Regions from separate parts of the Streptomyces sp. NPDC053367 genome, predicted to be linked through region 1. Evidence: riboswitches for the same ligand, from Rfam matches in the RefSeq annotation. Region 1 holds a riboswitch; the other holds the start of a gene.

Region 1 (12,039 bases):
CGACGAGAAGGGCCGCATCGTCGAGGACGACCGGGCGCTGCTGGTGATGCTCGACCTGGTGGCCGCCGAGCGGCGCAGCGGACGGGTGGCGCTGCCGGTGACGACCACGCGGATCGCCGAGCAGGTGGCGGCGTACCACGGGACGCAGGTGGAGTGGACGACGACCTCGCCGGACGACCTCACGCGGGTCGGGCGGGACGAGTCGACCATCTTCGGCGGCGACGGCAAGGGCGGCTTCATCGTCCCCGAGTTCAGCGGTGTCTTCGACGGTACGGCGGCCTTCGTACGGCTGATCGGGCTGGTCGCGCGGACGCAGCTCACGCTGAGCCAGATCGATGCGCGGATTCCGCATGCGCATGTGCTCAAGCGGGATCTGGCCACTCCGTGGGCGGTCAAGGGGCTCGTCATGCGGCGGGTCGTGGAAGCGGCCGGGGACCGCTTCGTGGACACCACGGACGGTGTGCGCGTGGTCGAGGCGGACGGGCGCTGGGTGATGGTGCTGCCCGACCCGGCCGAGGCGGTCACCCATCTGTGGGCGGAAGGCCCGGACGACGCTTCCGCGCAGGCCCTGCTCGATGAGTGGTCGGCTGTCGTGGACAGCGCCGGACGGTAGAAAAGGCGGCACACGCGCGTGCCGGACAAGTGCCCCCAAGGGTGCCTGTCCGGCACGTCGGTGGGGCCATTCGGAGGTACCGGCTGCGACGTGCGACGATGTGCGGCATGTCGCAGCAGCCCCCCGTTCGGAGCAGTACCGCGCACCCCCCGCGCCCGGACGCGTCCATGTCGCTGCTCACCAACGTCATGGACCACAGCCTCGACGACGGCTATGCCGAGGCCGCGGCCCGGAAGAAGGCCGCGGGCGAGGGCGGACTGCCCAAGACGCTCCGCGCGAAGCTCGGACTCGCCGCCGGACTGGTGCTCGCGGCGCTCGTGGTGACCGTCGGAGCGGCCCAGGCGCGGGTCGCGGCCCCGGTCGTCGCCAAGGAGCGCGAGGAGCTCATCGACCGGATCGGGCGGGAGACCGACGCCGCGGACGAGCTGGAGGAGTCCGTGGAGGCGCTGCGCGACGACGTCGGCGCGCGGCAGCGGGAGGCTCTCAGGGACAGCGGGGGCGGCGACCAGGGGGAGCTGGTCAGCCTGCTCTCGGGCGCCGTGGAGGTGCACGGGCCCGGGGTGAAGCTGGTCGTCGACGACGCCGAGGAGACAGCCAAGGGCGGCGACGGGGACCCGCGCGGGACGTCGGGGTTCTCCGACACGGGCCGGGTGCGCGACCGTGACCTGCAGCGCGTGGTGAACGGGCTGTGGGAGTCGGGTGCCGAGGCCATCTCCATCAACGGGCAGCGGCTGACGGCGCTGTCCGCGATCAGGGCCGCGGGTGACGCGATACTGGTCGACAACAGGCCGCTGGTGCCGCCGTACACGGTGCTCGCGGTGGGGGACGGGAACAAGCTGAGCACCCGGTTCCAGGACAGCGCCGACGGGCTGTATCTGCACGTGCTGCAGGAGAACTACGGGATCCGCACCGCGCTGTCCGTGGAGGACGACCTCCGGCTGCCCGCCGCGCCGAGCCTGATCGTACGTACCGCAGAGCCGAGAACCGAGACAGCACAGCCGCAAGCTGAGAAGGGCACATCGTGATCGCCGTACTGGGCCTCGTCGTGGGAGTCGTGGCCGGCCTGTTGGTCCGGCCTGAGGTTCCGGCGGTGGTCGAGCCTTATCTGCCGATCGCCGTCGTGGCGGCGCTGGACGCCGTGTTCGGCGGTCTGCGGGCCATGCTCGACGGGATCTTCGACGACAAGGTGTTCGTGGTGTCGTTCCTGTCGAACGTGGTCGTCGCCGCGCTGATCGTGTTCCTCGGCGACAAGCTGGGCGTGGGGGCGCAGCTGTCCACGGGTGTGGTGGTCGTGCTCGGCATCCGCATCTTCTCCAACGCCGCCGCGATCCGTCGGCACGTGTTCCGGGCGTGAGGCCGATGAGCAACCAGGAAGAGCCGCCCGAGAACCGGCTGGCCAGGGACGAGAGCCGGCTGGGCAGGGACGAGAGCCGGCTGCCCGAGGGCGAGAACCGGCCGCTCGGCGAGGAGAACCGGCTGCGCAAGGAGCTGCCCGAGGAGGTGCCCGCGGCGGCGCCTCCGGTCGTGCCGGCCGCGCAGGTCGCGGAGCCGGGGCTCACCGGGCGCCAGCGGCTGGTGAAGGGGCTGTGGCCGCCGAGGGTCAGCCGGGCCCAACTCATCGTCGCCCTGCTGTTGTTCGGTCTGGGCTTCGGCCTCGCGGTCCAGGTGGCGTCCAACAGCGACGGCGACACGGCCCTGCGCGGGGCACGCCAGGAAGATCTTGTGCGCATCCTCGATGAACTGGATGACCGTACTCAGCGTCTTGAGGACGAGAAGCAGGGTCTCGAACAGCAGCGGGAGGAGCTGGAGAACAGCTCCGACCAGGCGGAGGAGGCCCGCAGGCAGACGATCGAGAAGGAGAGGCAACTCGGCATCCTGGCGGGCACCGTGGCCGCTCAGGGTCCCGGGATCACCATGACCATCGACGACAGCAAGGGCACGGTCGAGGCGGACATGCTGCTCGACGCCGTCCAGGAGCTGCGCGCCGCCGGCGCCGAGGCGATCCAGGTGAACGGCGTGCGGGTGGTGGCCGGGACCTATCTGACGGATTCCGACGACAGCGTGAGCGTCGACGGGAACAAGATCAACGCGCCCTATCGTTTCAAGGTCATCGGCAAGCCGCAGGATCTCGAGCCGGCACTCAACATCCCGGGAGGCGTGGTGCAGACGCTGGAGAAGGAGCAGGCCACCGTTACCGTCGAGCGGTCGGACAAGATCGTCGTGGACGCCTTGCGACCGGCGAAGCGGCCTGACTACGCTCGGTCGTCCTCCCGGTGAACCGGGAGCGCATGGGGGCCGTCCGGCGAGGGCATGAGGTTGCGGGGGGTCGACGCACCGATTGGGTGGTGCGTGGTGGAAACTGTCTGGTGGATACGGACGTTGTGAGGATGTCCGGGTCCTCCGGAGTGTGCAGTCAGGGTTCGTCCTGCCCCACGGGCGGGTCTGTTTCGGTCAAGGGGAATCGCCCGTGAAGTTGTTTGCGAAGTTGTTCGGCAAGAGCGCGCGAGAGGGCAGCGACAGCAGCGCCACCGCCCGTCATCGCGCACAGCCCGACGCCGAGGGCCAGCGCCCGCTGTTCCGCGACCAGGTCGCAGGGCAGGGCGGTGACCTCTCCGGTGGCCAGGGCGCGCCGTCGGTTGACCCTGCCCAGGCCCCAGGCATAGGTTTCGGGCAACCGTCGACCTCGGGTGCGGGCGGAGGGTACGCCTCCGGCCCGTACGCGTCCAACGCCCCGGCGGGGCAGCCGCGGCAGGAGGATCCGTCCATGTCGGCCCTGGTGTGTACGAGGTGCGGCAACCGCAACGCGGAGAACAGCCGGTTCTGCTCCAACTGCGGCGCGCCGCTGCGGGCGGGTGCCGTCCCCGAGCGGGCTTCCGAGACGACCTCCACGATCTCCATCTCGGGTCTCGAGGCCTACGACGCCGAGGTGACGGGTCAGACCCAGCTGCCGGCGCTGTCTCCCGAGGCCCAGGCCGCGGTCGACGCGCTGCCGCTGGGCTCGGCGCTGCTGGTCGTGCGGCGCGGCCCGAACTCGGGCAGCCGCTTCCTGCTGGACGGCGAGCTGACCACGGCCGGCCGGCACCCGCAGAGCGACATCTTCCTGGACGACGTCACGGTCTCGCGCCGCCATGTGGAGTTCCGGCGCCAGCCCGACGGCTCGTTCACCGTCGCCGACGTGGGCAGCCTGAACGGCACGTACGTCAACCGCGAGCGGATCGACCAGGTCGCCCTGTCCAACGGCGACGAGGTCCAGATCGGAAAGTACCGACTCGTTTTCTACGCGAGCCGGCAGAGCATCTGACCCACCCCAGGGAAGGTCCATGCTTCATACACCGAGCGGCGGTGCCGGGAGCGGCACCGCCGCCGCGGACAGTGGACTGATGAGCATCGGCACGGTGCTGAACGTGCTGCGCGACGAGTTCCCCGAAGTGACGATCTCCAAGATCCGTTTCCTGGAGTCGGAAGGGCTCGTCGAGCCGCGGCGCACCCCTTCGGGGTACCGCAAGTTCAGCGCCGGTGATGTCGAGCGCCTCGGCCGGGTGCTGCGGATGCAGCGGGACCACTATCTGCCCCTGAAGGTGATCCGTGAGTACCTCGACGCAGTGGAGCGCGGCGAGGACGTGCGGCTTCCGTCGGTCGGCCGCCAGCGGGACGGCGAGGTGCAGCCGGAGGCGGCCGAGGCGCCCACGGCGGCCCGGATCGGGCGGGCGGAGCTGCTCGCCGCGGCCGGGATCGAGGAGGCCGAGCTGGTCGAGTGGGAGTCGTACGGCCTGGTCACGCCGCTGTCCGACGGGGTGTACGACGCCGAGGCGGTGACCGTCGCGGCGCTGGTGACCGAGCTGGGCCGGTTCGGTATCGAGCCTCGGCATCTGCGCATGGTGAAGGCCGCGGCCGAGCGGGAGGCCGGCCTGGTGGACCAGGTGGTGGCCCCGCTCAGGCGGCACCGCAATCCGCAGACCAGGGCCCATGCGGAGGCCCGTACCAAGGAGCTGGCGGGGCTCACGGCGAAGCTGCACGCGGCGCTGCTGCAGACGGCGCTCGGGGTGCGTCTGCCGTGAGCGGGCGGCGGCCCGATCGGGCCCCGCTCCCCGGCCCGACTACCCAAACATCCCGGGCACGGCCTAGGGTTGCTGTGTGAACGAGCTCGATGTCGTAGGTGTCCGGGTGGAAATGCCCTCCAACCAACCGATCGTGCTCCTGCGCGAAGTGGGAGGCGACCGCTACCTCCCCATCTGGATCGGGCCGGGGGAGGCGACCGCGATCGCCTTCGCCCAGCAGGGCATGGCCCCCGCACGGCCGCTGACCCACGACCTGTTCAAGGACGTGCTGGAGGCCGTCGGCCAGGAGCTCACCGAAGTACGCATCACGGACCTGCGTGAAGGCGTCTTCTACGCCGAGCTGGTCTTCGCCAGCGGCGTCGAGGTGAGCGCCCGCCCGTCCGATGCCATAGCGCTGGCCCTGCGCACCGGCACGCCGATCTACGGCAGTGACGGTGTGCTCGACGACGCGGGCATCGCGATTCCGGACGAGCAGGAGGACGAGGTGGAGAAGTTCCGCGAGTTCCTCGACCAGATCTCGCCCGAGGACTTCGGCACCAGCAGCCAATGAGACGCGGTACGGCCGGCTGGGCGGAGCGGAAGCGCCGAGCCGGCCGTACGGCGTGTCGTCGTCGTCAGGACGGGGCCCGGAGCGGCTTCGCGGTGCGGCGCCGGCCCGTACGACTCGGCACATGCCACCGGCGATTGAGAGCGTCCTGCGGCCTCCCGGGAGCGCATTCGGCTAGCCTTTCCCCGCGACGGGGTACGGGAAACCACTCCTAGGGTGATTATCACTCGGCGTGCCGAGTGTGGCGATCGTTGACGCACCCTTGGTGACTGCCTACCGTCGAGAGGGCAGGTCAAGGACGGAGGTCGGCGTGAGAAGCAGCGGCGACGGTACGGCTGGGGGTGCCACCGGACGCAGTCCGGGGGAGAGCGGTCCGTACCCGCTTCATGGCGGCGCGTCCGATCACGCCTCGAAGCGGCCCGCGGCCGTGCCCAGCGGCGGAGGGGCGGCGTCCATGGGGTCCGAGGAGATCGGCTACCGGGGGCCCACGGCCTGCGCGGCCGCCGGCATCACCTACCGGCAGCTCGACTACTGGGCGCGCACCGGGCTGGTGGAACCGAGTGTGCGGCCCGCGTACGGGTCCGGGACACAGCGGCTGTACAGCTTTCGGGACGTCGTCGTCCTGAAGATCGTCAAGCGGTTCCTGGACACCGGGGTGTCGCTGCAGAACATCCGCAGCGCCGTGCAGCATCTGCGTGAGCGCGGGTTTCGAGACCTGGAGCGGATGACGCTGATGAGCGACGGTGCCACCGTCTACGAGTGCACGTCCCCCGATGAGGTGCATGCCCTGCTGCAGGGCGGTCAGGGCGTCTTCGGGATCGCCGTCGGTGTCGTGTGGCGGGACGTGGAGAACGCGCTGTCGCAGCTGCACGGGGAGCGCATCGACACCGGGGAGACGCTGATGGGCCACAACCCGGCGGACGAGCTGGCCAGGCGGCGCAACAAGGCCGTGTAGCGCCGGCCGCGGGCTCCGCCCGGGGTGGGGCGGAGCCATTGTCAGTGGTGTGGTGCAGCATCGGAGATGTGAGAACCGCGCCCACGATCCTGCATCTCGACATGGATGCCTTCTTCGCCTCGGTGGAGCAGGCGTCCAAGCCGAGCCTGCGCGGGAAGGCCGTCGTGGTGGGCGGGCTCGGGCCGCGCGGGGTGGTGGCGACCTGCTCCTACGAGGCCCGGGTGTTCGGGGTGCACTCGGCGATGCCGATGGCGCAGGCGCGGCGGCTCGCGCCCAACGCCGCGTATTTGGTCCCGAGGGGTGGGCTGTACCGGGCGATCAGCGAGCAGGTGATGGGGCTGCTGCGGGCGCTGTCGCCGTTGGTGGAGCCGCTGAGCCTGGACGAGGCGTTCGTGGACCTGGAGGCCGGTGGAGCGGCCTGGGACGGGCATTCCGCGCGGCTGGCGGGGGAGAGGCTGCGGGCCGACATACGCGCCGTCACCGGACTCACCGGGTCGGTGGGGCTGGCCGCGTCCAAGATGCTGGCGAAGATCGCCTCGGAGCAGGCCAAGCCGGACGGGCTGGTCCTGATCCCGCCGGGGACCGAGCGGGCGCTGCTCGGGCCCATGTCGGTGCGGACCCTGCCGGGGGTGGGGCCGGCGACCGGGGACCACCTGAGACGGGCGGGCATCCACACAGTCGAGGAGCTCGCCGAGGCGGGCGAGGACGAACTGGTGCGGCTGCTGGGGAAGGCGCACGGGCACGCCCTCTACGCCATGGCGCTCGCGCGCGACGAGCGGCCCGTGGTGGCCGAACGGGAGGCCAAGTCGGTGTCCGTCGAGGACACCTACGACGTCGACATCCACGACCGGCTGCGCATCGGCCTGGAGGTGCAGCGGCTGGCCGACCGGTGCGTACGGCGGCTGCGGGGCGCCGGGCTGTCGGGGCGCACGATCGTGCTGAAGGTGCGGCGGTACGACTTCTCGACCCTGACGCGGTCCGAGACGTTGCGGGGGCCCACGGACGACCCGGCGGTCGTGCGGGAGGCCGCGCTGCGGCTGCTGGACGCCGTGGACACCACGGGAGGGGTGCGGCTGCTCGGGGTCGGGGTGAGCGGGCTGGCCGACTTCACACAGGAGGACCTGTTCGCGCAGGCCGCGGGGGAGGAGGTGGCGGGTGCCGAGGACGAGACCGCCGAGCAGGCGGTGCGGGAACCGGCCGGCCCGGCGGAGCGGCGCTGGTCTCCGGGGCACGACGTACGGCACGCCGAGTACGGGCACGGATGGGTGCAGGGCAGCGGGCTCGGGCGGGTGACGGTGCGGTTCGAGACGCCCTGGTCGGAGCCGGGGAGAGTGCGGACGTTCCGGACCGACGACCCGGATCTCGAGAGGGCTGAGCCGTTGCCGTTGGTCGAGGGGGCGGAGGGTGTCACGGGGGCTGCGGGTGGCTCCGAAGTGTCCGAAGTGTCCGAGGTGCGGGGGGCTTCGGCGGGGTAGGCGGGGTAGCGGAGGGTCTCGTTCGAGAGTGGCTGTGGCTGGGCCCGGGGCGGCTGTGGCTGGGCCCGGGGTGGCTGTGCCGCCTGGGGCGGTCGGGCTGGGGTGCTGCGGCCGAGCATGCCTGTACGTCCACCGTTCCGCCCTGCGGCGGCCGAGCAGGCCCGTACGTCCGACCGCGCCACCCGGCGCCCGAGGTCACGGCCCCGTCGCGCCGGGCGGTGGGCGGGACGTCACTGCGGGCGGGTGTGGGGGTCGGTGTCCTTGCCCGCCACCTTGCCGAAGTCCCGGTCGGGGAGCGGGGGCGGTGGGGCCACGTCGAGGCCGTAGTGGTGGTAGAGCTGGAGTTCCTGTTCGGGCGAGAGGTGGCGGCCCACGCCGAAGTCGGGGGCCTCCTTGATGAGGGCTCGGTCGAAGGGGACGTGGAGTGTGCCCTCGATCAGCTCGCTGGGCTCCAGGGGCACGAAGGCGTCCCTGGAGAACAGGCCGGTGCGTATGGCCGCCCACTCCGGCACGCCGGTCGCGTCGTCGAGGTACACCTCGTCGATCGTGCCGATCTTGGTGCCGTTGCGGTCGAACGCCTTGCGGCCGATCAGGTTGCGCGGATCGATGTCGGTCTGCACGAGCCCTCCACTTGGTCGCAATCATCCGTAAGCACTACAAAAGAGCACAATGGGGTGCACGGCCACTCGAAGGCTCGTGCGGTGGGCTCGCTGGTAGGCTTGCAACGGCTGCTGACCCCGTGCGGGAGAGTCCTCCGGTCGTCACCGGAGGCGCCGAAGGAGCAAATCCTCCCCGGAATCTCTCAGGCCCACGTACCGCACGGACGAGGTCACTCTGGAAAGCAGGGCGGGTGTCGACGGCGCCCGCTCTCACCGACGGTGAAAGCCGGGCGCCCGTGTGGCGGCCGGTGAAGCTCTCAGGTTGAGATGACAGAGGGGGAGGCCGTCGGGGTACCCGCGCCGTGGTGCCCCTCGAAGGTCGCGTCAGACCAGGAGGCCTCCGCAATGACCGCCCAGCGCATTCCGCTCTCCGAGCTCGAACAGGGCATCCCCTTCGAGCAGCGCCACATCGGGCCCGACCAGGAGGCGCGGGCCAAGATGCTCGCGCAGGTCGGCTACGGCTCGCTCGACGAGCTCACCGCCGCCGCGGTACCGGATGTGATCAAGAACGCCGACGCCCTCGATCTGCCGGGTGCCCGCAGCGAGGCGGAGGTGCTCGCCGAACTGCGTTCGCTCGCCGACCGGAACCAGGTCCTCGGCTCCATGATCGGGCTCGGTTACTACGGCACCTTCACCCCGCCGGTCATCCTGCGCAACGTCATGGAGAACCCCGCCTGGTACACGGCGTACACGCCCTACCAGCCGGAGATCTCCCAGGGACGTCTGGAAGCCCTGCTGAACTTCCAGACGATGGTCGCCGAGCTGACCGGTCTGCCGACCTCCGGCGCCTCGCTGCTCGACGAGGGCACCGCGGCCGCCGAGGCCATGGCGCTGTCGCGGCGTATGGGCAAGAACAAGAACGGCCTGTTCCTGGTCGACGCGGACGCGCTGCCGCAGACGATCGCGGTGATCGAGACCCGCGCCGAGCCGACCGGTGTCGAGGTCGTCGTCGCGGACCTGAGCGACGGCATCCCGGCGGAGATCGCCGCGCGTGAGATCAACGGCGTGCTGATCCAGTACCCGGGCGCCTCCGGTGCCGTGCGGGACATCAAGCCGGTCATCGACCAGGCGCACGAGCTCGGCGCGCTCGTCACCGTCGCCGCCGACCTGCTCGCGCTGACGCTGCTGAAGTCGCCGGGTGAGCTGGGCGCGGACATCGCGGTCGGTACGACGCAGCGGTTCGGCGTGCCGATGGGCTTCGGCGGGCCGCACGCCGGCTACATGGCCGTCCAGGAGAAGATGGCGCGCAGCCTGCCCGGGCGGCTCGTGGGCGTGTCCGTCGACGCGGACGGCAACAAGGCGTACCGCCTCGCCCTGCAGACCCGTGAGCAGCACATCCGCCGGGAGAAGGCCACCAGCAACATCTGTACCGCGCAGGTGCTGCTCGCGGTGATGGCCGGTATGTACGCCGTCTATCACGGGCCCGAGGGTCTGAAGGCCATCGCCCGGCGCACGCACCGGTACGCCTCGATCCTGGCCGAGGGGCTGCGCGCCGGGGGTGTCGGGCTCGTTCACGGCTCCTACTTCGACACGCTGACCGTACGCGTCGAGGGCCGCGCCGCCGAGGTCGTCGCCGCTGCGCGTGCGAACGGCGTGAACCTGCACCTCGTCGACGCCGACCAGGTGTCGATCGCCTGCGACGAGACCACCACGCGGGACCAGCTCAAGGCCGTCTGGGCCGCCTTCGGCGTCGAGGGCGACGTCGAGGCGCTGGACGCGGCCGCCGGGGAGGCGCTGCCCGAGGCGCTGCTGCGCACCGACGACTACCTCACCCACCCGGTCTTCCGGCAGCACCGCTCCGAGACCGCGATGCTGCGCTACCTGCGCAGGCTCGCCGACCGCGACTACGCGCTCGACCGCGGCATGATCCCGCTGGGCTCCTGCACCATGAAGCTCAACGCGACGACCGAGATGGAGCCGGTCACCTGGCCCGAGTTCGGCCAGCTGCACCCCTTCGCGCCGGAGGAGCAGGCCGAGGGCTACCTCACGCTCATCCGCGAGCTGGAGGACCGTCTCGCCGAGGTCACCGGCTACGACAAGGTCAGCCTGCAGCCCAACGCCGGTTCGCAGGGCGAGCTGGCCGGTCTGCTCGCCGTACGCGGGTACCACCGGGCCAACGGCGACGAGCAGCGCACGGTCTGCCTGATCCCGTCGTCCGCGCACGGCACCAACGCCGCGAGCGCCGTGATGGCGGGCATGAAGGTCGTCGTCGTCAAGACCGCCGAGGACGGCGAGATCGACGTCGAGGACCTGCGGGCGAAGATCGATAAGCACCGTGACGAGCTGGCGGTGCTGATGATCACGTACCCGTCGACGCACGGTGTGTTCGAGGAGCACGTCGCCGACATCTGCGCCCAGGTGCACGAGGCCGGCGGTCAGGTGTACGTCGACGGCGCGAACCTGAACGCGCTGGTGGGCCTGGCCAAGCCGGGGCACTTCGGCGGTGACGTCTCGCACCTGAACCTGCACAAGACCTTCTGCATCCCGCACGGCGGCGGCGGCCCCGGCGTCGGCCCGGTCGCGGTCCGCGAGCACCTCGCGCCGTACCTGCCGAACCACCCGCTGCAGCCGTCCGCCGGCCCCGAGACGGGTGTCGGCCCGATCTCGGCCGCGCCGTGGGGCTCCGCGGGCATCCTGCCGATCTCGTGGGCGTACGTCCGCCTCATGGGCGGCGAGGGGCTCAAGCGCGCCACCCAGGTGGCCGTGCTGTCCGCCAACTACATCGCCAAGCGCCTGGAGCCGCACTACCCGGTGCTCTACACCGGCCCGGGCGGGCTGGTCGCGCACGAGTGCATCATCGACCTGCGGCCGATCACCAAGGCGACCGGCGTGAGCGTGGACGACGTCGCCAAGCGGCTCATCGACTACGGCTTCCACGCGCCGACGATGTCCTTCCCGGTGGCCGGCACGCTGATGATCGAGCCGACGGAGTCCGAGGACCTCGCCGAGCTGGACCGTTTCTGCGACGCGATGATCGCCATCCGCGCCGAGATCGAGAAGGTCGGCGCGGGCGAGTGGCCGGCCGAGGACAACCCGCTGCACAACGCCCCGCACACCGCGGGTGCGCTCGGCGGGGACTGGAAGCACGCCTACTCCCGCGAGGAGGCCGTCTTCCCGGCCGGGGTGTCCGTGGCCGACAAGTACTGGCCGCCGGTGCGCCGGATCGACCAGGCGTACGGTGACCGGAACCTGGTCTGCTCCTGCCCGCCGCTGGACGCGTACGAGGACTGAGGTCCGCGTCCGGCCTGAGGCCCCGTCCCCTGTTCCCGGGGGCGGGGCCTTTCGCCGTGCCGGGCGCGGGCGTCGCGGCCGTCGCGGTGATCAGGCGCGGTCGATGTGTACGTTTGTCGACTTCACCCGGGCCGTGGCCTCCATCCCGACCTCCAGGCCGAGCTCCTCCACCGCCTCGCGGGTGAGCAGGGAGACGAGTCGGTGCGGGCCCGCCTGGATCTCCACCTGGGCGGCGACGTCGCCGAGCTTGATGGCGGTGACGATGCCGGGGAAGGCGTTGCGGACCGAGGTGTACGGGGGTTCGTCGTCGTCCCGGGACGCGGACGTCCTGGCCAGCTCCACGGAGAATGCGGCGAGGTCGCGTCCGTCGATGAGCCTGCGGCCGGCGTCGTCGCGATGGGTGGCCACGCGTCCGGCGTCGGCCCAGCGGCGAGCGGTGTCGGGGCTGACGCCGAGCAGACGGGCGGCCTGGCCGATGGTGTAGGACTGCATGACCGTCAC
Region 2 (12,039 bases), on a different contig from region 1:
CAAGCACCCCTAATTCTTACCTATGAGCGAGCCCCCGCCTTACATTGCAAGGCGGGGGCTCACTCAGGGGTCACTTCTCTTTGGCGACCTCGGCTTCGGGGACGTCCTCGGCCGCAGCCTCGGCGGACCGCAGCAGCTTGGTGTCCCCCGGCTGCTGGTCCTCGAAGTTCTCCGGGTGGTGGCAGGCGACCTGCTGGCCGGGGCGCAGCTCGATCAGCGGCGGCTCGGTGGTCTTGCAGATCTCCGTGGCCTTCCAGCACCGGGTGTGGAAGCGGCAGCCGCTCGGCGGCGAGATCGGCGAGGGCACGTCGCCCTTGAGCAGGATCCGCTCGCTCTTGGCGGCCTTGCGCCTCGGGTCCGGGATCGGCACCGCCGACATCAGCGCCTTGGTGTACGGGTGCATCGGCGCCTTGTAGAGCAGGTCGCGGTCGGCCAGCTCCACGATCTTGCCGAGGTACATCACCGCGATCCGGTCCGAGACGTGCCGGACGACCGAGAGGTCGTGCGCGATGATCACGTACGTCAGGCCCAGTTCCTGCTGGAGGTCGTCCAGCAGGTTCACGACCTGCGCCTGGATCGACACGTCCAGGGCCGAGACCGGCTCGTCGGCCACCACGAGCTTCGGGTTCAGCGCGAGCGCGCGGGCGATGCCGATGCGCTGGCGCTGGCCGCCGGAGAACTCGTGCGGGTAGCGGTTGTAGTGCTCGGGGTTGAGCCCGACCACCGACAGCAGCCGCTGGACCTCCTTCTTGATGCCGCCCTCGGGCTCGACGCCCTGGAGCCTGAAGGGGGCGCCGACGATCGTGCCGATGGTGTGGCGCGGGTTCAGCGAGGAGTACGGGTCCTGGAAGATCATCTGCACGTCGCGGCGCAGCGGACGCATGCCCGCCACCCCGAGATGCGTGATGTCCTTGCCCTCGAACTCGACCCTGCCGCCGGTCGGTTCGAGGAGGCGGGTGATCAGCCGGCCCATGGTGGACTTGCCGCAGCCGGACTCGCCGACGACGCCCAGGGTCTCGCCGGAGCGGACCTCGAAGTCGATGCCGTCGACCGCGTGCACCGCGCCGACCTGCCGCTTGAGCAGGCCCTTCTTGATCGGGAAGTGCTTCTGCAGGCCGGTGACCTTCAGCAGCACCTCGCGCTCGGCGGGGGTGCTCTCGCTCTTGGCGGCGGTCGTCACCGCTTTCTCGTCACTCACAGCTTCGGCGCAATCTCTTCGGTCCAGATACGCTCCCGCTGCTCCTGCGTCATGTGGCAGGCGGCCCAGTGCTTGCTGCCGACCTCGGTCAGCTCGGGCCGGACCGTGCGGGTGACGTTGTCCTTCGGCAGATCCGCGTACGGGCAGCGCGGGTTGAAGGCGCAGCCGGACGGGACGTTGATGAGGGAAGGCGGGGAGCCCTTGACCGGGATCAGCCGCTCCTGCTGGTCGCGGTCCAGGCGCGGCATCGAGCCGAGCAGACCCCACGTGTAGGGGTGGCGGGGCTCGTAGAACACCTTCTCCGCCGGACCCCGCTCGACGCACCGGCCGCCGTACATCACCAGGAGGTCGTCGGCCAGTTCGGCGACGACGCCCAGGTCGTGGGTGATGATGATGACCGCCGAGCCGAACTCCGTCTGCAGATCGCGGATCAGGTCCAGGATCTGCGCCTGGACGGTGACGTCCAGGGCGGTGGTCGGCTCGTCCGCGATGAGCAGCTCCGGGTTGTTGACCAGCGACATCGCGATCATCGCGCGCTGGCGCATACCGCCGGAGAACTCGTGCGGGTAGTTGTCGACGCGCTTGTCGGGCTGCGGGATGCCGACCCGGTCGAGCATCTCGACCGCGCGGCGCCGCGCGGTCTTCTTGTCGACGTCGTGGTGGATCCGGTACGCCTCCACGATCTGCTGGCCGATCGTGTAGTACGGGTGCAGCGCGGACAGCGGATCCTGGAAGATCATCGCCATCTCGCGGCCGCGCATCCTGCGGACCTTGTCGGGATCGGCCGACAGCAGCTCGGTGCCGTTCAGCCAGATCTCGCCGGAGATCTGCGCCTTGCGCTTGCCGTACTGGCCGGCCGTGTGCAGGCCCATGATGCCGAGGCTGGTGACCGACTTGCCGGAACCCGACTCGCCGACGATGCCGAGGGTCTTGCCCTTCTCCAGCGAGAAGCTGAGCCCGTCGACGGACTTGACCAGGCCGTCGTCGGTCGGGAAGTGCACCTTCAGGTCCCGCACTTCGAGGAAGGCGGAGGGCGCTTCACCGGTGGTGGGCTCGCCGACGGCGGCACCGGTCTTGCTGAGTTCGGTCATGCGAGCCTCACTCGGGGGTCGATCACGGCGTACAGGACGTCCACCACGAGGTTGGCGATGAGCACCGCGAGGGAGGTGATCAGGGTGACGCCCAGGATGATGGGCAGGTCCTGGGTCCGGATGCCGTTGAGCACGGCCTGGCCGAGGCCGGGCAGGCTGAACGCGGTCTCGGTGAGGATCGCGCCGCCGATGAGGGCACCGAGGTCCATACCGAGCATGGTCAGGATCGGCGTCATCGTGGAGCGCATCGCGTGCTTGCCGATGACGACCTTCTCGGTGAGACCCTTGGCGCGCGCGGTGCGGATGTAGTCCTCACCCATGATCTCCAGCATGGTGGCGCGGGTGATCCGGGCGTACATCGCGGCGTAGAGGAAGGCGAGCGTGACCCAGGGCAGCAGCATGCTCTGGAACCAGCCGCCGAAGCTCTCCTCCAGCGGGACGTACTCGCCGTCCACCCAGCCGAGTCCGTAGTCGAAGATCGCCAGCGAGAGCATGGCGGTGAAGTAGATCGGCAGCGAGACGCCGCCGAGGGCGACGATCATCGCGCCGCGGTCCCACAGGCTGCCCCGCTTGAGGGCGGAGAGCACACCGGCCGAGACACCGAGCAGCAGCCACAGCACGGCCGCGCCGAGCGCCAGCCCCAGGGTCACCGGGAGGCGGTCGGTGAGCACCGGCCAGATGGCCTGCTCGCTGCGGAAGGAGTAGCCGAAGCAGGGCGCGGCGCACTCGGTGACGTCCCCGCCGCCCGAGTAGGTGCGGCCGACGAAGATGCCCTTGAAGAACTCCCAGACCTGGGCGTAGATCGGGTCGCTCAGGCCCAGCTTGGACCGCACGGCCTCGACGGCCGCAGGGTCGGCCTGCTTGCCCACGAAGCTCGTGGCGATGTCGACGCCCGCCCACTTCGGGACGAGGAAGAAGATGCCGAAGACCACCATGATGATGACCACGAGCATCACTGCGGCGGCGAACAACCGCCTGATGAGGTAAGTGAGCACAGCTCTCGGCCCGCGGCGGGCCGCGGACCACCGGAGGTCTTCCGGTGGCCCGCGGCTCACGCCTCGCCGGCCTTCACCTGCCTTTCGTGCCGTGCGGCGGGTGTGCCGGTTACTTCGCGGACTTCAGGCCGAGGTTGACGAAGTCGTACATGCCGCTGTAGCCGTCCGTGGTGTAGACGTTCGCCAGCCGGCTGCCGCGCCAGTTGATGAACTTCTCGAAGACGAAGGGCAGGTAGTAGCCGCCTTCCATGACCTTGTGGTTGATCTGCGTGGAGATCTTGGCCTTCTCGGCGTCGTCGAGGGTGTTGACGTAGTCGTCGAACAGCCCGTCGATGGCCTTGTCCTTGATCAGGGCGTAGTTGTTGTTGCCCGACTCGAGGATGTACTTGCTGTGCCACAGCGGCAGACCGAAGCCCTGCACGGACGGGAAGTCCGGACCCCAGCCCATGATGATGATGCCGAAGCCCTTCTTCTTCACGTTCGAGGGGCTGCCGATGATGCCGGAGGTCTGCGAGCCGTCGAACTGCTCGATGTCGGCCTGGACGCCGATCTTCTTCAGCGACGCCTGGAGGGACTCGGCGGTGGCCACCTCGACCGGCTTGTTGTTGCGCACGGCGATGGTGGTCTTGAAGCCGTTCGGCTTGCCGCAGGCCTTGAGCAGCTTCTTGGCCTCGGCCACGTTGCCGCTCTTGTTCTTGCCGGCCAGCTCGAACGGGTCGTAGGACTGGCCCTCGGAGCCCGGGATGGACGGCGGCAGCATGTTGGTGCCGATGTCACCGCCGGCGATGGGGCCGCCACGGGCGTTCTGCAGCGACACGTGGTCGGCGCCGAGGATCACGGCCTTGCGGCAGTTCTCGTTGTCGAACGGCTTCACGCTCTGCGGGAAGACCGCGTAGCGGATGTAGCCGGAGACCGGGTTGTCCAGGTTGGCCTTGTGCTCCTTCAGGGCGGTGGTGCGGCCCTGCGGGGACATGCCGGTCTGGTTGATGTCCAGGTCGTAGTCGCCCGCGATCAGGCGCTGGTCCATGTCGTTGGCGTTGGAGAAGATGTTGAGCGTGATCGCGTCCGGGTACGCCTTGCGGACCGGGTCGGATGCCTGCTTCCAGTTCTCGTTGCGGACCAGCTTCAGCGACTTGCCCGGGTCGTACGACTCGAACTTGTACGGGCCGGAGGAGAAGGGACGCAGGCCGTACTTGGACTTGGTGTCCTTGTCCTGGCGGACCGGGGAGGCGGAGATCAGCGCCAGCATCTCCTCGAAGTCCGAGTTGGCCTTCGGGAGCTTGAAGACGATGGTCTTGTCGTCCGGCGTCTCGATCGCCTTCAGGCCGAGCTTGTCGGCGGACTTGTCCTTGTACGGACCCTGGTACTCGCCCTTGGGGTCGAGCACCTCCTTCAGGTACGTCGGGCCGCCGGCCAGGACGTCCTGGGCCCAGACGCGCTCGATGCCGTACTTGACGTCCTTGGACGTGATCGGCTTGCCGTCCTCCCAGGTGACGCCGTCACGCAGGGTGTACGTGTAGGTCTTGCCGTCGTCCGTGACCTTCGCGAGGCCCGTGGCGAGGTCCGGGGTGAGCTCGGCGCCCGCCTTGCCCGGCTCGGTCTTGTTCGTGACGAGCTGGCGGCTGTAGTAGCGCGCGAAGTTCCACATGAAGCCGTAGTAGCCGCGGGTGGTGTCCCACGAGTCGGCGTCCTGGGCACCGGCGAACTTCAGCGTGCCGCCCTTCTTGGCCAGCGAGGCCTGGGCGACCTTGTTGTTGGCGGCGTCGAAGCCGGCCGCGCCGGTCTTCGAGCCGTTGTCGCCGTCGCCGTCGCCGCCGCCGCACGCCGCCGTGGTCAGCAGCGCGGCGACCACCGCGGCAGCGGCCATGGCCTGCTTGCGCCGCCCTGAGGTGCGTTGGGTAGTCACGATCTCGGATCCTCCGGTTGTGATGAGAGATCCCGTGTGGTGTGCCACGGGTCGCTTGGGGTACGGCAGTTCAGCGGGAGCCCTTCGGGTCGAGCGCGTCGCGCACGCCGTCGCCGAAGAGGTTGAAGGCAAGAACCGTGATGAAGATCGCTACACCCGGGACGACCATGTACATGGGGTCCGACTCGTAGTAGTCGATCGCGTTCGAGAGCATCTGCCCCCACGAGGCCGTGGGCGGCTTGACGCCGACGCCCAGGAAGCTGAGTGCCGCTTCGGTGAGGATGTTGGTGGGGATCATCATCGTCGTGTAGACGACGATCGGGGCGACCAGGTTGGGCAGCAGTTCCTTGAACAGGATGTAGAAGCGCCCGGCGCCCAGCGATCGGGCGGCCTCGACGTACTCCCGCTCGCGCAGGGAGAGGGTCTGACCGCGCACCACGCGTCCGATGTAGGGCCACCCGAAGAAGCCGATGACCAGGATCATCACGAACAGGCGGACGTTCGTGCCCTCCAGGCCCAGCATCTCGCTCGGCATGACGGAGACCAGCGCGATGATGAAGAGCAGCTGCGGGAAGGCCAGCAGACCGTCCATCACACGGCTGATCACGGAGTCGACCCAGCCGCCGAAGAAGCCGGCGAGGATGCCGAGGACGGTGCCGATGGCGACGGCGACGACGGCGGACAGGAAGCCGACGAGCAGCGAGATCCGCGCGCCGTAGACGATGCGCGCGAAGATGTCGCGGCCGCTGACCGGTTCGACGCCCAGCAGGTGATCGCCGCTGATGCCGCCCAGGGAGCCCTTGGGCGTGCCGAACAGCGGGTCGATGAGGTCCTCGTGGTGGGACTCGGGGTCCTGGCCGACGAGGTCGGTGATCAGCGGGGCGAACACGGCGACCAGGACGAGCAGCAGCACGAGGGCGCCGCCCGCCAGAGCGAGCTTGTCGCGCTTGAGGCGCTCCCAGGCGATCCGGCCCAGGGAGCGGCCCTGTACGGCCTTCGCGTCACCGCTGACTGCCGCGGCTTCCTCGACCGCGCTCGGGGCCGCTTCCGCGGTCGGCTCGTGCAATGGTGCCGTCATCTGGCAGGGACCCCTCTCAACCGGCGGTAGCCGGCCCGCACTTGCCGCTGTAGCGGCGTTGTCAGTCCGTCGTACTGGGGCGAACACCCGGGCGAACACCCCTGGTGCGGGAGTCTTCAACGCTTTGGCGATCTGTTGCCAGACTTGGCGGTGAATGGATGCGTAAACGTGATGCTGTCCTGGGGAATCCGTTATCCGGACAGCGGGTAACGGCGGCCGGACGAGGACAACTTGTGGCGTCTGGGACAGATGGGGCGATACCGACGGTATCTACGCGCGCAGAAGGATCTCTGCGGATCCGGGAGGACTGAGGGATGAGACGGCTCAGTACGCGCCCTGAACCGGCGGGTAGCCGTAGCCCGCGGCCGGCGCGGGAGCGGCGTGCGCCTCGCGGTCGTAGAAGGGGCGGGCGTTGGACCGCATCCACATCGCGACCGGGCAGTACTCGTCGGACATCGCCACCGTCGACACCGGCAGGCCGTCCGGTACGGCGCCGATGGACTGGTGCATCATCGCGCGTACGGAGTCCACGGCCTGCGGCGAGGTGTCGTACACGTCCAGGCCGATGGCCAGGTACGGTGCCCCGAGCGAGGGCTGCACCCAGGCGCGACGCAGGGTGCGCACGGCGGGGGTGCGGTGGGCGTTCTGCGCGAGGAGGGCGTAGAACTGCGGGATCTCGATGCCGGGTTCGGCCAACCGCAGCGGGCCGGCCGGCTGGCGGTCCAGGCCCGTCGCGATCCGGCGCAGGTCGAGCCACGGGATGCCGACGCCGCCGCCGGGGGCGTGCGGGTTGAGCCAGAGGCCGTAGTGGTCGGGGTAGAGCGTGCGGGCGACGTCGATGCCGTCGGCCACCTCGTAGCTGCGGTTCCAGCCGCTGGCGGCGAGTTCCTGCGCGGAGGTCACACAGGGCGCGTAGGCGTGGCCGTCGACCTCCATCGTGCCGTACTGGGCGTCGGGGGAGCCGGCCTGGCCGTGCCACAGCAGCATCCAGATCTGGCCGGAGGTGGGCGTCGCGAGGGCACGCAGGAGCGCCTCGTAGGCGTCGTAACGCCCCGGGGAGACCTGGCGCAGCGTGTGCTCGACCGTGCCGGTCGCGGCGGTGCCGCTCGCGCTCACTGTGTTACGCCCCTTCTTTCTTCGACTGGGTAATGAAACCAGGTTATGTCGTCCGGGGGGAGGATCGGAGGGGGCTCGGGGGTTGTTCCGACGTCCGCCGGGTGCCGGCTTCGTCGTGGTCGCTCGCGCTCACGCGGCGGCAGCCGCACATCGATACAGCCCCGCGCCCCTCAGGCAGGCGCGGTCCGCTACCGCTGGAAGAACGGGCGGACCTTCGTCTTCATCCAGTCGCCCACCGGGTCCTGGGCCACGTCCAGCAGCACCAGGTTCACCGGCCACCGCACCGGGACCCTGCCCAGTGCCCGGCCCAGGGCGTCCATGGGTACCGTGCGCAGGTCGCCCTCCCACTGGGAGAGCTCGACGCCGATGAACAGCGCCGGGTCGGCGGTCTCGATCGCGGCGAGGCAGCGGCGGGCGCTGAGGACGACGCCGGTGGCCTCGAACTCGGCGGCGGCCGCGGACAGGAAGTCGACGGGGTCGTCCTGCCAGTCGGGCTCGAAGAGGCGGACCCGGCCGCCGCTCGCGGGCCCGTCCAGCGGGCTGCGGCCGGCCCGGCACAGCTCGGCGACCGCCTCGGGCGGCAGCGGGACACCGACCACACCGCCGGGGTTCAGCGCGATGCCCGCCTGCGGGGGCAGCCCGCGGGCGAACTCGACCGCGGGCGCGATGGCGTACGACATGGCGGGCCCGGCGCCCTGGCGGAACTGCTCCTCGGAACTGAAGACGGGCACGTAGGCCTGTCCTTCGATCTCCAGGGTGGGCAGGTCCAGGGGGCCGCTGTCGGGGCCGCCGCCGTTGGGCAGGGGCACCCACACGAAGCTGCGGCCCAGCACCTCGACGATCCGCGGGCCGGCCGACGGCACGCCCAGGGAGGCGGAGAGCACCTCCTCCAGTTCGTTGCCGGGCCAACCGCCGTGCGGATGGGGGTGCGCCTGCGCCGGGAAGTCCATCTGCTGCCTACCGCCTGCCGGGAACCTGCTGAGGCTCAAAAGGCTAACCCGTACGGGCCACCGCCCCACCGGCCCGCCGTCAGCCGGTGAAGCCGATGCGCCGCAGGGCGTCCGCCGCGTCCCGGTCGAGCAGGACCGCCGATCCGCAGCCGCGGGGCAGGGCGCCGCGCTGCACCCGGCGCAGCAGCCGCGAGGCCGCGCCCCGGTGGCGGCGGAAGGCGTAGCTGGACACGCCCCGGCCGCGCTCGCGCTGCCCGGCCAGGGCCTGCTCGGGGGTGACGTCCAGCAGGAGCAGATGGAGCGTGCCGCCGCGCCGGCGGGCCTCGCGGGCCAGCCAGCCGCGCACCCAGGCCTGGGTGCCGCAGTCGTGCACGACGAGGCCCTCGCCGCCGCGCAGGGCGCGGCGCAGCCCGGCGTAGTGCGCGAAGCGGACGAGCGGCCGGTAGACGGCGTAGGGGAGGAAGCGGGGCATGCGGGCGTCGAAGCGGTCGCGGGTGTCCTGGGAGTCGATGCGGATGCCCGGCACCGCGCGCCGCATCAGGGTGGACTTGCCGCTGCCGGGCAGACCGGTGATGACGACGAGGTCGCGGGGGCCGAAGAGCAGCGCGTGCGGGCTGCGGCCGCCACGGTCGCGCAGATCGCGGACGACGGGGGCGGAGGGGACCTCGCGGGCCGGGACCGCGGGCTGTGCGGGCAGTGCGAGGGCCGGGGTCGTGGTGGCGTACGACGTGGTCCTGTTCACCGTGATCGTCCTCCCCTGGGGCGGGTCGTAGGACCCATGCCCGTCGTGTGTAAAGAGACGGTAATGCGGTACGGCCGGTGATTTCGTGTGCGTACTGCCACAGGCCGGTCACAGATGCGGCCTGCCGTGCCGGGCGGATGCGTGCAATGATGGGCCCGCCAACTGCATACCGGCCGTTTGAATCCGCGCGGGAGAGTTCCCAGCCTGGCTGGGGCGCCGAAGGAGCAAGTCCCTCCCTTGAATCTCTCAGGCCCCGTTACCGCGCGGGCGAGGCACATCTGAAAAGCGGGCCGCTGTCGTTCAGTGGTCCCACCCAAGGTGCAAGCCATGCCCTCTCCTGTACACCCGTTGTACGGGCGGTCATGGCGAACCTCTCAGGTTCCGATGACAGATGGGGAGGAATGACCTCGCCTGTCGTGTACTTGGGAGACGACCGACCGATGAGCAGTACCGAACTCCGTCGCACCGCGCTCGATGCGCTGCATCGTTCGCTGGGCGCGACGATGACCGACTTCGCCGGCTGGGACATGCCGCTGCGTTACGCCTCCGAGCGCGACGAGCACAACGCCGTGCGCACCAGGGCCGGGCTCTTCGACCTCTCGCACATGGGCGAGATCACCGTCACCGGCGCACAGGCCGCGGACTTCCTGAACTTCGCGCTCGTCGGCAACATCGCCGCGGTCGGCGTGGGCCGCGCCCGCTACACCATGATCTGCCAGGCCGACGGCGGCATCCTGGACGACCTGATCGTCTACCGGCTGGCCGAGACCGAGTACATGGTCGTCGCGAACGCCTCCAACGCCCAGGTGGTGCTGGACGCGCTGACCGAGCGCGCCGCCGGTTTCGACGCCGAGGTCCGCGACGACCGTGACGCGTACGCGCTGATCGCGGTCCAGGGCCCGGAGTCCCCCGGCATCCTGAAGTCGCTGACGGACGCCGACCTGGACAACCTGAAGTACTACGCCGGCCTGCCCGGCACGGTCGCGGGTGTCCCCGCGCTGATCGCGCGCACCGGCTACACGGGCGAGGACGGCTTCGAGCTGTTCGTGAAGCCCGGGCACGCGGTGGAGCTGTGGCAGGCGCTGACCGAGGCGGGCGAGGGCGTCGGCCTGATCCCGTGCGGTCTGTCCTGCCGGGACACGCTGCGCCTGGAGGCGGGCATGCCGCTGTACGGGCACGAGCTGACGGCGGAGCTGACGCCGTTCGACGCCGGCCTCGGCCGGGTCGTGAAGTTCGACAAGGACGGCGACTTCGTGGGCCGCGAGGCGCTCACCGAGGCCGCCGCGCGGGCCGAGCAGAACCCGCCGCGGGTGCTCGTCGGCCTGGTCGCCGAAGGCCGTCGTGTGCCGCGCGCGGGCTACTCCGTGGTCGCGGGCGGCGAGGTGATCGGCGAGGTCACCTCCGGCGCCCCCTCCCCCACCCTGGGCAAGCCGATCGCCATGGCCTACGTCGACGCCGCGCACGCGGCGCCCGGCACCGAGGGCGTGGGCGTGGACATCCGGGGCACCCACGAGCCGTACGCGGTCGTGGCGCTGCCCTTCTACAAGCGCCAGAAGTAGACACTGCGAGCGGGCGGTGCGTGACCTCACGCACATTCCCGCTGTTCACGCACGTTTCCTGCAGTCCCCCCGTCATCAGCACGTTCCCGCGTACAGGAGAATTCAGGCCATGAGCAACCCCCAGCAGCTGCGCTACAGCAAGGAGCACGAGTGGCTGTCGGCCGCCGAGGACGGCGTGTCGACGATCGGCATCACCGAGTTCGCGGCCAACGCGCTCGGCGATGTCGTGTACGCCGACCTGCCGGCCGTCGGCACCGAGGTCACCGCGGGCGAGACCTGTGGTGAGCTGGAGTCGACGAAGTCGGTGTCCGAGCTCTACTCCCCGGTGACCGGCGAGGTCGTCGAGATCAACGAGGACGTGGTGAACGACCCGTCGCTGGTGAACAGCGCCCCCTTCGAGGGCGGCTGGCTGTTCAAGGTGCGCGTCGCGGAGGAGCCGGGCGACCTGCTCTCCGCCGACGAGTACGACGCCCACACCGCCGGCTGAGGAGACCCATGTCCGTCCTGAACACGCCCCTGCACGAGCTCGACCCGGAGGTCGCCGCGGCGGTCGACGCGGAGCTGGTGCGGCAGCAGTCCACGCTCGAGATGATCGCCTCGGAGAACTTCGCTCCGCTCGCGGTCATGGAGGCGCAGGGCTCGGTCCTGACCAACAAGTACGCCGAGGGCTACCCGGGCCGCCGCTACTACGGCGGCTGTGAGCACGTCGACGTCACCGAGCAGATCGCGATCGACCGGATCAAGGAGCTGTTCGGCGCCGAGTACGCCAACGTCCAGCCGCACTCCGGTGCCTCCGCGAACCAGGCCGCGCTGTTCGCGCTGGCCCAGCCCGGCGACACGATCCTCGGCCTGGACCTGGCGCACGGCGGTCACCTGACCCACGGCATGCGCCTGAACTTCTCCGGCAAGCAGTTCGACGTGGTCGCCTACCACGTCGACGACGCCGGTCTGGTGGACATGGCCGAGGTGGAGCGGCTCGCCAAGGAGCACCGCCCGAAGGTGATCATCGCCGGCTGGTCGGCGTACCCGCGTGAGCTGGACTTCGCGGAGTTCCGCCGGATCGCCGACGAGGTCGAGGCGTACCTGTGGGTCGACATGGCGCACTTCGCGGGCCTGGTCGCGGCAGGGCTCCACGCCAACCCGGTCGAGTACGCGGACGTGGTGACCTCCACCACGCACAAGACGCTCGGCGGCCCGCGCGGCGGCATCATCCTGGCGAAGAAGGAGTTCGCGAAGAAGCTGAACTCCTCCGTCTTCCCGGGCTTCCAGGGCGGCCCCCTGGAGCATGTGATCGCCGCCAAGGCGGTCTCCTTCAAGGTCGCCGCCTCGGAGGAGTTCAAGGAGCGCCAGCGGCGTACGGTGGACGGGGCGCGCATCCTCGCCGAGCGGCTCACCGCGGCCGAC

Evidence for each region. A riboswitch is a leader RNA that binds a small molecule or an ion and turns the genes downstream of it on or off. The one in region 1 is predicted to bind glycine.
Region 2: another riboswitch for glycine. It lies ahead of gcvT (glycine cleavage system aminomethyltransferase GcvT); the one in region 1 lies ahead of gcvP (aminomethyl-transferring glycine dehydrogenase).

What each region holds. Positions count from the first base shown of each region.
Region 1 is NZ_JBITYN010000004.1:2,813-14,851, forward strand. Features, by position in the region: gene ACIGXJ_RS12665 (sugar phosphate nucleotidyltransferase) at 1-613, shown strand, start outside; gene ACIGXJ_RS12670 (DUF881 domain-containing protein) at 721-1,638, shown strand; gene ACIGXJ_RS12675 (small basic family protein) at 1,635-1,967, shown strand; gene ACIGXJ_RS12680 (DUF881 domain-containing protein) at 1,973-2,890, shown strand; gene ACIGXJ_RS12685 (FHA domain-containing protein) at 2,952-3,914, shown strand; gene ACIGXJ_RS12690 (MerR family transcriptional regulator) at 3,934-4,671, shown strand; gene ACIGXJ_RS12695 (bifunctional nuclease family protein) at 4,748-5,221, shown strand; gene ACIGXJ_RS12700 (MerR family transcriptional regulator) at 5,529-6,173, shown strand; gene ACIGXJ_RS12705 (DNA polymerase IV) at 6,242-7,648, shown strand; gene ACIGXJ_RS12710 (PRC-barrel domain-containing protein) at 7,879-8,268, opposite strand; glycine riboswitch at 8,381-8,476, shown strand; gene gcvP (aminomethyl-transferring glycine dehydrogenase) at 8,653-11,538, shown strand; gene ACIGXJ_RS12720 (molybdopterin-binding protein) at 11,629-12,030, opposite strand.
Region 2 is NZ_JBITYN010000012.1:262,949-274,987, forward strand. Features, by position in the region: gene ACIGXJ_RS31365 (trimeric intracellular cation channel family protein) at 1-7, opposite strand, end outside; gene ACIGXJ_RS31370 (ABC transporter ATP-binding protein) at 71-1,198, opposite strand; gene ACIGXJ_RS31375 (ABC transporter ATP-binding protein) at 1,195-2,289, opposite strand; gene ACIGXJ_RS31380 (ABC transporter permease) at 2,286-3,284, opposite strand; gene ACIGXJ_RS31385 (ABC transporter substrate-binding protein) at 3,394-5,190, opposite strand; gene ACIGXJ_RS31390 (ABC transporter permease) at 5,261-6,268, opposite strand; gene ACIGXJ_RS31395 (enhanced serine sensitivity protein SseB C-terminal domain-containing protein) at 6,593-7,384, opposite strand; gene ACIGXJ_RS31400 (enhanced serine sensitivity protein SseB) at 7,573-8,334, opposite strand; gene ACIGXJ_RS31405 (AAA family ATPase) at 8,414-9,082, opposite strand; glycine riboswitch at 9,255-9,348, shown strand; gene gcvT (glycine cleavage system aminomethyltransferase GcvT) at 9,517-10,635, shown strand; gene gcvH (glycine cleavage system protein GcvH) at 10,745-11,122, shown strand; gene glyA (serine hydroxymethyltransferase) at 11,131-12,039, shown strand, end outside.